4 regions of the Lysinibacillus sp. NPDC056185 genome follow, and region 2 is predicted to be linked to each of the others. Evidence: riboswitches for the same ligand, from Rfam matches in the RefSeq annotation. Region 2 holds a riboswitch; each other region holds the start of a gene.
What was found. Region 2 has a riboswitch for S-adenosylmethionine ahead of ACMZ42_RS22150 (O-acetylhomoserine aminocarboxypropyltransferase/cysteine synthase family protein). Riboswitches for the same ligand answer to the same signal wherever they lie in the genome.
Positions count from the first base shown of each region.

Region 1 (3,143 bases), on a different contig from region 2:
AAGCACTTGCTTTTGGCGATGGAGATAATGATATCGATATGCTGGAGCAGGTCGGCTTTGGTATTGCAATGGGCAATGGTAGTGAAGCATTAAAAAATGTCGCTAATTATGTAACGAAGAAATCAACTGAGGACGGGATTGATTATGCTCTACGTGAGCTGCAAATAATTTAATTATTTGAAAGTGAATAATATTTTAGGTAAATTATGAATCTACCAGTCACTAAGAAAAAACTATAGATATGTTACGATACAACATTGATCCATGTTTCATGGAGAAAATTGTATATAATCCATAATACTCATAATGTTGTCTCATTTGAGTTATTATAAAGCTAACTATTAAAAATTATTACGCTTTAGGTGGGATGATTTATGGCGCATCACGTGCAATCTCTTATTGAACATTATGGATATTTTGGCATCATTCTCATCCTAGTTGGGGGAATTGTCGGTCTGCCACTTCCTGACGAGATATTTTTAACGTATGTAGGATATAGCGTATATCAAGAAACGCTGGCACATATTCCAGCTTTAATCAGCGCTATGATAGGTGCAGCGGGGGGAATTACCCTGAGCTATTATATAGGTTATAAATTCGGACTACCTTTATTACGAAAATACGGTTCGAAAGTCCATATTACTGAACAGAAAATTGACTTTACTAGAAAATTATTTGCAAAAATAGGGCCGGGGTTATTATTAATAGGATATTTTATTCCTGGTGTGCGTCATCTTACAGCATATATTGCGGCTATCAATAATTATCCTTATAAAAAATTTGCTTTCTTTGCCTATACGGGAGCAGTTATTTGGACATTTACTTTTATTACCTTAGGAAAGGTACTTGGGGAGAACTGGCGTTATGTTGGGGTATATTTATCCCGCTACAGTATTTATCTTATAGTATTGTTCCTAATACTAATGTTAATCGTTTATTTTATTTTCAAAAAAAGGAATTCGCCAAAGTAAAAAAGGTCTGATTCAATACCTACTCAGGTTGTGAATCAGACCTTTTTATCTTTTAAGGCAATATTGCAAATGAACGCACAGGGAATCCAGAGGCTTTCTCAGGCTTCGGTACAATATTGAAAATAGCAGCACCTTTTGGAGGGAGCTTATCCAAATTTGTCATGAGCTCAATTTGGTAAGTATCTTGCTCAAGCACAAAATATTCGCCATCTAGCTTACCATTTTTACGAAAATCTGTTGCTGAATCCGTATCAAAGGTTTCGTGGCCAATAGCACTTACTTTTCGTTCGCCGAATAAAAATTGTAACGCTTCTAATCCCCAGCCAGGAATATGATTATTGCCATCAGCGTCTTTGTTGCTGAAAGATTCTTTATCTGGCCAACGTTTACTCCAATCGGTACGCAACGCAACAAAGGTACCTGTTTCAATTTCCCCATTTTCAGCTTCAAAGTCAAGAATATCTTGAACACTTAACGTGAAGTCGTTATTTACTTCGGCTTCTTTTGATTTATCAATAACGATTAGTGGTAGCACTAGTTCTTTTAGCTCCAATTCCTCTAAATAGCGTGTATCTCGCACAAAATGGATAGGTGGATCGATATGTGTTCCATATTGCCCAGGGAAAGTGAATTGCTGCGCAAAGAAGCCATCATCATGGGAAAATAATGTTTCAAATTTTGCATCATCAAACATAAAGAAGTGGGGCGAATTAGGACCAAATGTATGTGTTAAATCCACCCATTCTTTCGATTTCAATAGTTGAATTGCTTGTAAAAGTTCGTTTGCCATAATATCTTCCTGCTTTCTTTTAATTATTTTTGGATGTAACAATAAAAAAGAGCCCTCCTTGTAGAAAGAGGACTCTTGTGCAAAGCAACTAAAGTAAGTCTTCTCATCTTCAAGGCTAAATTTCGCCAATTGGAATTAGCACCATACCTATAGGCTGGTTGCTGAGACTTCATAGGGCCAATCCCTCCGTCTCTCTTGATAAGAAAATGCGATATAAGAATTTTCAGAAATAATGATTACAAGTACTTTAGCATATTTATTTATAGTTTACAAGTTCAATAGGGATACATGGTTAAAATTCATAAAGATGCTAAAGGCAAAAAAAGAGGCCCTCTTTAAAGGACCAACTCGTCACCAACCCAAAATTAGTGTTAGCTTACAACAGCTACTTTCAGTAAATGTTATACGAAATCCATCTGGTGTATAGGTAGTTTCGAATTTTATAGTAATGCCTGTTGACGTAATTAACTTTTCAACTTCTGTTTTATTTGATTGTTGTGCTGCGTTCATAAGATCATGCGCAAATTGCTCTGATTCATCAATTTTATCCGTAAGTAATTGTGCTTGCTGCATAATAACCTTGATCCGATTCGCAGAAGTCTTCAATTTCTTTGTATTGACAATTGGAAATGGACTTCTATTCGTTGGGTTTGTCGGCATTGCTAGATGGCTAGAAGGGTGTTGAATTGTTGGTTGATTTGCCATTACCCATGCCGGATAATAATTAGGATAGACAAAATACGAATAAGGATTGTAATACAACTAAATTCCTCCTATCCTATAGCTGATACATTATCTTATGTACAACAAAGACTTTCGGTGTTAATGGCTAATGCTTTGAAAAGCCTGAGCGAAAAGGGGCTCAGTTCAATGGCTTAAATCTTGACCAATTTATTCTTCCTCAAAAGGAGTTATTAAGATGGATATTCGTGCATACATAAAAAATGGTTTTGAAGTTTACTATGAACGTTATAATCAGGTGTCTGAAGCAGGATTTTGTAGGTGGATGTGCCCTGACGTACCTGAAGAAATGAAAGTAGTTGATATCGATGCAGAGTGGTCTATGTGGAGAATGATTCCTTCCACTGTAACAGAGGAAGATATTCAAACGTTAGAAAAAGAGTTCGGACTTAATTTTCCCGAATGGTATAAAGCTTTTATTTCAACGTATCATCATTATTTTGGTGTAATACCTGACCAAAGTATTGAAGAACCTTTAAATAACGTAAGGGATATGTTTAATCCATCATTATGCACTTTAGGATATCTTCCATTTACATGGGATACAGAGTATGGAAAAATAATTTGTATTGATTTAAATAATAATGCTGATGAAGAAAATTGTGCAATATATGAAATTGAACATGAAATTTTATTTGATG
Region 1 is NZ_JBLLLQ010000003.1:53,753-56,895, forward strand. Features, by position in the region: gene ACMZ42_RS04285 (Cof-type HAD-IIB family hydrolase) at 1-173, shown strand, start outside; gene ACMZ42_RS04290 (DedA family protein) at 375-971, shown strand; gene ACMZ42_RS04295 (cyclase family protein) at 1,024-1,761, opposite strand; SAM riboswitch class I at 1,862-1,966, opposite strand; gene ACMZ42_RS04300 (hypothetical protein) at 2,113-2,523, opposite strand; gene ACMZ42_RS04305 (SMI1/KNR4 family protein) at 2,681-3,143, shown strand, end outside.
Region 1: another riboswitch for S-adenosylmethionine. It lies ahead of ACMZ42_RS04295 (cyclase family protein); the one in region 2 lies ahead of ACMZ42_RS22150 (O-acetylhomoserine aminocarboxypropyltransferase/cysteine synthase family protein).

Region 2 (3,143 bases):
GCCGCTAGGAAAAGAGCTGCGGCTACTAGTGCAACTGCAGAATTACTAAATCCGCTTAATGCTAACTTTAATGCATCCGATGTTCCTAACGCTCTCGTTGGATCTTCCATTGACGGAGCTAGCCCTAGTAAGATTGTAACGAGAGCAATAATCATGGCAGAGCTAACGGGATAGGATACTGCTTCTGTAACCCATAGGATGACCGCGAAAGCTAAAATAGCCAAAGCTCGTTGTCCGGCTACAGGTAAATCGCCGTTGTTAGGTAAAAAAGTAATGATGATTAATGAAGCGAAGGCTAATCCAATCCAGAGTGGTTTCAAATTACGTTTCTGTTTTGCTTGTTCAGAAGTAGACATACTTTTCATCCTTTCTTAAACATGACTGTAATTTTCACATCGGCTAGTAAAATGCTTTATTAAGAAAGTTAATTTGTCTAATTATTGTAAAAAAACTAGTATGTGAAATACCCTCTATTTATAGCGATAATGGGCAGTTGCGAGAAAATATACGGTCAAAGAAAAGACAAAAATATCCAAAAGATTTTATTTTTTCTTTTTGAATGCTGAAGTTACTTTAGGCTCAGTTCCTAGCATCAATCGCTTAATATTTTCGATATGCAAAATGATGGCTATACCAAAAAGTAATAGGGCTAAAATCGTTGGGCCAACTCCAGGAATCCATAAATAAGTGGCTGTACAAAAAACGAGATAAAATTCAAGTACACCGACAATTAAATAGTTCGTCACGAAAGATAAAATAACAAATAAAATGAGTGCAAACAAGCCAATTTTCCAATCAATCGCAAGTAATATTCCTATGATTGAAGCAGTTCCTTTACCGCCATTGAAGCCCATATAAAATGGGAAATTATGACCTAGAATGACACCGGAAGCTACGATATAGATGAAGAGCCAAACTTGTACTTCTGTTAATTGTGTTATATCTGCTAAATAAACATGTGCACCGATTATAGCTGCAACGCCTTTACCGATATCGATCAGTGCAACTAATATGCCGTATTTCCAGCCAAGGGAAAGTGTTGCATTAGAGGCACCTGCATTGCCATGACCGGCCATTTTTAAATCTACCCCTGATAAAAACTGAGCAACTTTAGAGCCGTGAATACAGCCAATCAAATAACCAACAAGAAGAAAAATAATAACGGCTTTTATCATAAAAATTCTCCTTTCCAAATAATGGGTTCATCACAAAAGTTCTAACATTGTGTTAGCCCGAAGCCCCTAGGAAACGCCCAGCTGAAACGGAAATCAGTCCATGCTTTGGTGACCAAAACAATAAATATCTAAAATAGTGTATGTGTTTGGATTACGTAAAGAAGCAGACAGAAGTTTCGGAAAAAATAAAATTTTAGTATTGACAGAGAAAAAGTCTATGTTTATACTTTGTAACAACGATGGAAATTGAATCTCATACTCTTATCAAGAGCGGCGGAGGGATAGGCCCTATGATGCCCGGCAACCAGTAAGTGACGAACTTGCTAAGGTGCTAATTCCTACAGATTCTTACTTGGATCTGGCAGATAAGGGGAGGAAAACTTGCAACCGCAACCCTCTTCTTAGCTGAAGAGGGTTTTTGTTTTCTACTGAAAAAATCCTCCTCATCTCCGGTACCATCGTAAAAAAATAACCATTTGGAGGTATACAATGACAAAATTTAAACCAGAAACATTGCTGTTACACGGTGGCCAAGAGCCAGACCCGGTAACAGGATCTCGTACAGTACCCGTATATCGCTCAACGGCTTTCGTTTTTAAAGACACTGCTCATGCGCAACGTCTTTTTGCCTTAGAGGAAGCTGGTAATATTTACACTCGTATTACAAACCCAACTGTAGATGTTTTTGAAAAACGCGTCGCTTTATTAGAAGGCGGTACAGCAGCAGTAGCACTTTCATCTGGTGCAGCAGCAATCGCGTTTTCCATTTTAAATCTTGCAGGGGCAGGCGATGAAATTGTTGCAGGTAGCTCTTTATACGGAGGTACTTATAATTTATTCGCTAACACACTACCAAACTACGGTATTAAAACGATTTTTGTAGATGAAACAAATCCAGAAAATTTCAAAGCTGCTATTACTGATAAAACAAAGGCCGTGTTCGCTGAAGTTTACGGTAACCCAAGTTTAAAGGTACTAGATATTGAAGCAGTAGCAAATATAGCACATGAAAACGGCTTACCATTAATTATTGATAGCACATTTGCTTCACCATATGGCTCTACACCAATTGACTACGGTGCAGATATCGTTGTTCATTCTGCAACGAAATGGATTGGTGGTCATGGAACAACTTTAGGTGGCGTTGTAGTAGATGCAGGGAAGTTCGATTGGACTCGTGGACGTTTCCCAGGCTTTACTGAGCCAGATGCTTCTTATCACGGTTTGCGTTATGGTATTGACACAGCTGATGCAGCATTCGCCACAAAACTGCGTGTGCAACTGCTACGTGACTTTGGACCAACATTAAGTGCTGATGCGGCATTTAATTTATTACAAGGTTTAGAAACGCTTCATTTGCGTATTCCTAAACACAATGAAAATGCATTAGCAGTAGCTGAATATTTACGAAACCACCCATCTGTGGAATATGTAAATTACAACGGCTTAGAAGATTTCCCTACCCATAATTTAGCTAAAAAATATTTAAGAAATGGCTTCGGTTCTGTACTTACATTTGGCATTAAAGGTGGACGTGAAGCAGGGCGTAAGTTAATCGATAGTGTGAAATTATTCTCACACGTAGCAAATGTAGGGGATGCTAAATCATTAATTATTCATCCAGCATCTACTACACATCAGCAACTATCTGCTGAAGAGCTAATCCAAACTGGCGTAACCGAGTCGCTCATTCGCTTATCAATCGGTTTAGAGGCAGTAGAGGACATCATTGCAGATTTAGAACAAGCTATTGAACAAGTAACAGCTTCACAACAAGAAGTAGAAGCTTAATAAATAAAATACATTGGCTAATGTTGTAGCGTTTACGTATTTTCTCATTCGATAGGCCTCATTTGGTAATGCGTCAAACGTTGCTACATCATCCGCTCGCCTCATTTGGTGAGAGTAATGAAATGGTTTAAAATTAATACCAAGTAATTTTATAAGTATTGTTGACTTGGTTAAATC
Region 2 is NZ_JBLLLQ010000031.1:4,672-7,814, forward strand. Features, by position in the region: gene ACMZ42_RS22140 (DASS family sodium-coupled anion symporter) at 1-356, opposite strand, end outside; gene ACMZ42_RS22145 (glycerol-3-phosphate acyltransferase) at 543-1,175, opposite strand; SAM riboswitch class I at 1,434-1,547, shown strand; gene ACMZ42_RS22150 (O-acetylhomoserine aminocarboxypropyltransferase/cysteine synthase family protein) at 1,665-2,966, shown strand.

Region 3 (3,143 bases), on a different contig from region 2:
CCTTCGCAGAGTGATAGTAGCAACAATACTACACAGAATGATAGCGATACCGGCAATACTCCAAGCAGTGATAGAAATAAAAATTCATCAGAAAATTAACAGCATAATGGCGTGAAAAAATGATGACCCTGAAATATCAAAGTCATCATTTTTCTTTATTGTAATTGAGCGGTTTTAAATATGATATTCAATCTGATCGACAAAATCCCATTCGTATGGTGTTTCTTGGTAAACATAGTAGTTCAACCAATTCGAGAATAATAAATGTGTATGGGCGCGCCAAGTATTAATCGGTTCATTTGCAGGATTATCATGTGGGAAATAATTTACTGGTACATCAATATCTAATCCTTTCGCAACATCACGACTATACTCATCAGCTAAAGTTGTTGCATCATATTCAAGATGACCAGTAATCATAATGTTTTTATTATCCTTAGATTGCACAATGAAAACACCAGCATCTTCAGAATAAGATAGTAATCGTAAATCGGGATGGCTAAGTACTTCATCAATTGATACGGATGTATAACGTGAATGTGGTGCAGTAAATGAATCACTAAAGCCACGTACTAAGTCCACTGTTAAATCCGTAATAACATGCGAATATACACCTGAGCATTTAGCAGGCAGCCCAATTTTACCAATACCGTAATGATGGTATAACGCTGCCTGTGCACCCCAACATATATGTAAAACCGATGTTACGTTTGTCTTGGACCAATCCATAATTTCAGAAATTTCCTGCCAGTAGTTCACTTCTTCAAATTCCATTTTCTCTACTGGTGCACCCGTAATAATCATGCCATCATAGCGGCGATGACGAATTTGATTGAAAGTCGTGTAAAATAACTGTAAATGTGATTTACTAACATTTTTTGATTCATGCGTAGCTGTATTTAAAAATGTAATATTCACTTGTAATGGTGTATTCCCCAATAAACGAAGTAATTGCAGTTCTGTTTTTTCTTTTTCCGGCATTAAATTAAAAATTAAGATATTTAATGGACGAATTTGTTGAGTTTTCGCTCTGTCCTCTTCCATAACGAATATTTTTTCCTCACGTAAATGTTCTCCAGCTGGTAAGTTTTTTGGAATATTAATTGGCATCTTGCATTCCCCTCTCTAGTTAAGATCAATTGGGCCTTAGTCTCCATGCACAGGCCCTGTTCAAAGCTCATTAAGTCTTCTTTTTCGATGAAATTAAAAAATCCCCCTCATTCCAGTTGAGATAGAATGAGAAGGATTTTTCCACGTTCACTCTTATCTCTCAAAGGACAAATCCTTTGCTGGAATTAGCACCTTTCTAACTTTCGTTAGAGGTTGCTGAAGCGTCATCGGGCCAAATCCCTCAACTTCTCATGATAAGATTATTTAATTAAAAAGAATTGTAACATGAACAATTAAGAATATCAATAATACATAGAATATTTTGTTATTAATCATGCATGTCATTATGTTTTTAGGGAAATTATAGTTTAGTTATTTATCTTTACACCCTAGTGATACTTTTGCTATAGTCTTTACTTATGTAGACCTTGGTGAAAAAACACTTTTTATCGCCTCTATTATTCCAAACACAAGAAAGATGCCAAAAAAGATAGTAAGTAAATTGAAATTTGGTGTTTCATAAAAAGTAAACCACTCTTTGAAAATTGAAGATTCCGTAATTCTTCCAATAAACGTTCCGCCAATATCTCTATAATTAGGTATCCATCCTGTTGCTTCACACGTAATAAAGATTATCTGTGACAATAAAAATACACCAATAGAAGACACCCAAGTCTTTTTCAAAAATGGAATTGGATTTTTTTGTTTATTAGCCAAGTTATATCCCCCCTCTAATTGTTATACGTAAAATTCAGGAATAAGTTTCAAAATTAAACATATATTCCTTTTTTAGATAATCCTATCAATTATATTTGTCGATGAACGGCTTAATCATGTATTTGTAACTATTGATATTTGCTTGAGTCGTATTGTTGAATTTTCTGTCTGCAATAAAATCATCATAAGCAAACTTTAACAGCATAAAAAAATACACCTCTCCTCATCTAAATTAATAGACAATAAGAAGTGTATTATTAATAACAAATAAACTTTAATCTACTCAACATCTTATCATGTACTTCAAACCCTTGGTACGACTGGGTTTCTAAAACAATCCCTCAATTTCTCATGATGAGATTATTTAATTAAAAAGAATTGTAACATGAACAATTAAGAATATCAATAATACATAGAATATTTTGTTATTAACTATGCATGTCATTATGTAATTTGTTTAACACTAATCTTGAATGTTTACATTCATTATTTGATGGTAAACATGCTGTACTTATGTTAACATATACCTTTAGTAACAGAGAGGAACGTGAATACTTTGATTAAAATTGAATTTCCAAAACCAGATTTAGTAATTCGCCAACGCGAACAAGATTTAAAGCCAGGTGATGTACCAATCACACCGTACCATGGTTTTATTGATTTCCATAAAATCACACGTGAAAACGGTGGTATTTTCTTATTCTACAATGAAGAGAACGAACTATTATTTGTCGGTAAAGCACGTAAAATTCGTCAACGTATTAAAAAGCATTTCGAGGACAATGTGTCACCGATGAAAAATCACCGTAATGAAATTTTCAAAATTGAAGTGTATGAAGTGGAAGATCCAATGGAACGTGAAATTTACGAAACATACGCGATCAATTCATTCCGCTCTAAATACAATGTTGATAAAGTATTTTATTAATATTTAACGAAAAAAAGAATCTGCTCGCCTTCTGTAATGTACATGACGGCTTGCAGATTCTTTTTCAATACTTTCATTCTAAGAAAAATGCTTTACGTTCTTTAGTAATCCATTCCTCAAGCTCCGTATCATCACGCTTTAAAAGGCGATTAATAAGCACGTCATGCCATATATAATCCTCTAATAAATAGATATGAACAGGATCATTGGTAATAAAAGCCGTTTCCTGATTTGACGGAGAGTGACCATAAATCATTTGCTTGCCATCTACCGATAAAATAAACCAATGAGGTGTAGACGCATTCCTCGTATAGCGAGTGATACGGTGTTGGTCAACGGAAGCTAAATGGTCCTCCACATACAAGGTAATTCCATGAACAGGGATATG
Region 3 is NZ_JBLLLQ010000002.1:306,478-309,620, forward strand. Features, by position in the region: gene ACMZ42_RS03885 (endospore germination permease) at 1-99, shown strand, start outside; gene metA (homoserine O-acetyltransferase MetA) at 175-1,110, opposite strand; SAM riboswitch class I at 1,261-1,371, opposite strand; gene ACMZ42_RS03895 (YfzA family protein) at 1,528-1,827, opposite strand; gene ACMZ42_RS03900 (nucleotide excision repair endonuclease) at 2,384-2,755, shown strand; gene ACMZ42_RS03905 (TrmB family transcriptional regulator) at 2,829-3,143, opposite strand, start outside.
Region 3: another riboswitch for S-adenosylmethionine. It lies ahead of metA (homoserine O-acetyltransferase MetA); the one in region 2 lies ahead of ACMZ42_RS22150 (O-acetylhomoserine aminocarboxypropyltransferase/cysteine synthase family protein).

Region 4 (3,143 bases), on a different contig from region 2:
ACGTTGGAAACCATCTAAGAATGCTAAGTTTCCTAGACCACCTGCGCCGATAATACCTGCCATCGCAGTATAACCAACAAGTGCTACAGCAGTTACAGTAAGACCAGAAATAAGCGCTGGTAACGATTCGGGAATTAATACTTTCCAAATAATCGTTGACGTTTTGGCACCCATTGAACGAGCCGCTTCAATAACACCTTTATCAATTTCGCGTAAGGCGATTAATACCATTCGCGCATAGAATGGTGCAGCTCCAATAATTAATGCTGGTAAAGCCGCGTCTGCGCCACGAATTGTGCCGAGTAAAAATTTCGTGAATGGAATTAATAAGATAATCAATACGATAAATGGAATCGAGCGGAAAATGTTAACGATTGATCCTGTTAAAAAGTTTACAATTTTGTTGGCCCATAGTTGGTTGGGACTTGATAAAAATAATAAGATTCCAATTACTAATCCAAGTATAAATGTGATGACCGTAGAAATTGTTGTCATATACAATGTTTCATACGTAGCGTCCCACATTTTTTCCCAGTCGACATTCGGAAAAAGACTAGTTAGCATTTGTAATCACCTCCGTTTGTACTTCGACTGTATTTAAGTAACTCAGTGAAGCAGCAACGTTCGCCTCTGAGCCATCAATTTGCACAATAAGTGTACCGTACGCTCCATTTTTCGTTTGCGAAATATTACCATGTACAATACTTACTTCTACATCAAACTGTTTCACAAGATGTGAAATGACAGGCTGCTCTGTTTTTTCTCCTACAAAGATTAGCTTAACAAGTTGTCCATTAGGGTAATTTTCTTTAATTTGTGCCACAGTTTCCTGTGTTTCCTTCGTATCTGTAATTTGAGAAACGAATTTTTTCGTAATGGCTGCTTGTGGAGCTTGGAATACTTGTAATACTTCACCACGTTCTACAATTTCACCAGCTTCCATAACCGCTACACGATGACAAATCTTACGGATAACGTGCATTTCATGTGTGATTAACACAATCGTTAGACCTAATCGTTCGTTAATATCGACAAGTAGATCAAGAATAGCATCTGTTGTCTCCGGATCGAGTGCAGATGTTGCCTCATCACATAACAATACCTCTGGATTATTAGCAAGTGCACGAGCGATACCTACCCGTTGTTTTTGTCCCCCCGATAGTTGTGATGGATATGCTTTTTCGCGCCCTTCCAAGCCAACTAGTGTAATCAATTCATTCACACGTGCTTCCCGTTTGGCCTTTGGCACACCTGCGATTTCTAGTGGGAAAGCGATGTTTTCTGCAACAGTTCTAGACCAAAGTAAATTGAAATGTTGGAAAATCATACTAACCTTTTGTCTAGCATCCCTAAGCTTTTGCCCCTTTATGGACGAAAACTCTTGATTATTAACCGTCACCGTACCAGATGTAGGCTTTTCTAAACCATTTAACAAACGAATCATTGTACTTTTACCAGCGCCACTATAGCCGATAATGCCGAAAATTTCACCTTTATTAATAGAAAGGTTGACGTCTTTAACTGCTGTTAATTCGCCATTCGTAGTTTTGTATTTCTTCGTAATATTTTGAAGATTGATCATAGCGAATTCTCCTTTTCTTATATCAATTATGCCTCGGCATAATTGTTGCTGTCACTTCGCTTTTGCACAGATAAAAATTACGTCCGGAATCGGCTTTGTGCTTAGGCCTGCAGATATTTTTTGCGCGAAAGCGTAGTGCTAACGCAGCGACAGCAGCACCGATGCAGGTCAGTTAGCCATTATCGCATGGATGCGATGGTTTTAGGCTAACATCCTCTAAGCACTCCTTTTCGATTCCAGGACACCCGCTGAAAGAAATTAAAAAACCCCTTCACTTAAAGACAAGTAGAAGGGGTCACGTACATATACGCTAAACCGTTCTCTCATCTGTCAAAGATAAATCTTTGGGTGATTTGGCACCTTTTCACGTTTGTGATGGTTGCCGGGCTTCATAGGGCACTTCCCTCCGCCGCTCTTTATAAGAGTTCGATATATTTATTGTTTTTTTAATATATTTGTTACTTTACCATGTGATTAATATTCAGTCAATTAGTTTTTTAACAATTCGTATAAATATGGTACGGATTGGAAGGCATAAACCTTTTCTATCACTTCTCCGCCTTCACATACGAGTAAACATGGTACACTTTCGATTTTATTATCATAAGCTATTTGCTCTATAAAATTAATATTCGCCTTACCAATCTGTAGCTGTGGCAGCAATTGCTCAATAACCGCCATCATTTTCGATGCAACTGCGCACGTTCCACACATTGGCGTATATAAATAAAAGGCAGCCTTTTCACCGGACTGGATAGCCGTGTTCCACTGCTCTTTTGACCATTCTTCCATTTTTTTTCACGCAACCTTACAAAATATATTCATTATGGATTGAGAAATGTGCACGAAGCAATATCGCCGCTAACACTTTCCTCGGAGTTGTCTCAACTTCCTTATATGTTGGCATCGTACGTAAATGCTCAGCCTCTGGATAATGTCTGTCCATTAATGCCCGTAGCTTATTACCTGATGTATCTGCATCAAAAAATGTATAAAGCTCACAACCCTCATATGGGTCGAGTAGCTCTTCTAATTGATGCACACCAATTGTACCATTTGTACAAAGTATTTTTACGTCTTCATTTAAAATAGGTTCGATTTGAAGTTTATCCGATCGGCCTTCGACAATTAAGCATTTTCCCTCGAACATCACGCCACCCCCATTTAGACATATCCCTTATAATTCATTATATCAACAAACCTTGTCGTTGATACAGTTAGATACCTATTAATAAGGGAATATACTTGCATTTACCTTACCAACTATAGTGGCAGGATGGTTAAGATAAAAAAAAAACGTCGGTAGTTTCCGACGTTTTTCTGATCAATTATGCCTCGACATAATCGCGTCAGGAATCGGCTTTGTGCTTAGGCCTGCACGACGCAGGTTAGTTAGCCGTTATCGCATGGATGCGATGATCTTAGGCTAACATCATCTAAACACTCCTTTCCGATTCCATGACATCCGCCGGAGGCTTTAACTTCTTTTAGCTGATGTTTGAACACTCGCTGAAAGAAGTTAAAGGCTTGTCTTATTCTGCAATCATTTCTTCGTATTGCT
Region 4 is NZ_JBLLLQ010000013.1:11,797-14,939, reverse strand. Features, by position in the region: gene ACMZ42_RS13855 (methionine ABC transporter permease) at 1-564, opposite strand, end outside; gene ACMZ42_RS13850 (methionine ABC transporter ATP-binding protein) at 554-1,582, opposite strand; SAM riboswitch class I at 1,903-2,007, opposite strand; gene ACMZ42_RS13845 (thioredoxin family protein) at 2,072-2,374, opposite strand; gene ACMZ42_RS13840 (toprim domain-containing protein) at 2,391-2,732, opposite strand; gene gcvH (glycine cleavage system protein GcvH) at 3,115-3,143, opposite strand, start outside.
Region 4: another riboswitch for S-adenosylmethionine. It lies ahead of ACMZ42_RS13850 (methionine ABC transporter ATP-binding protein); the one in region 2 lies ahead of ACMZ42_RS22150 (O-acetylhomoserine aminocarboxypropyltransferase/cysteine synthase family protein).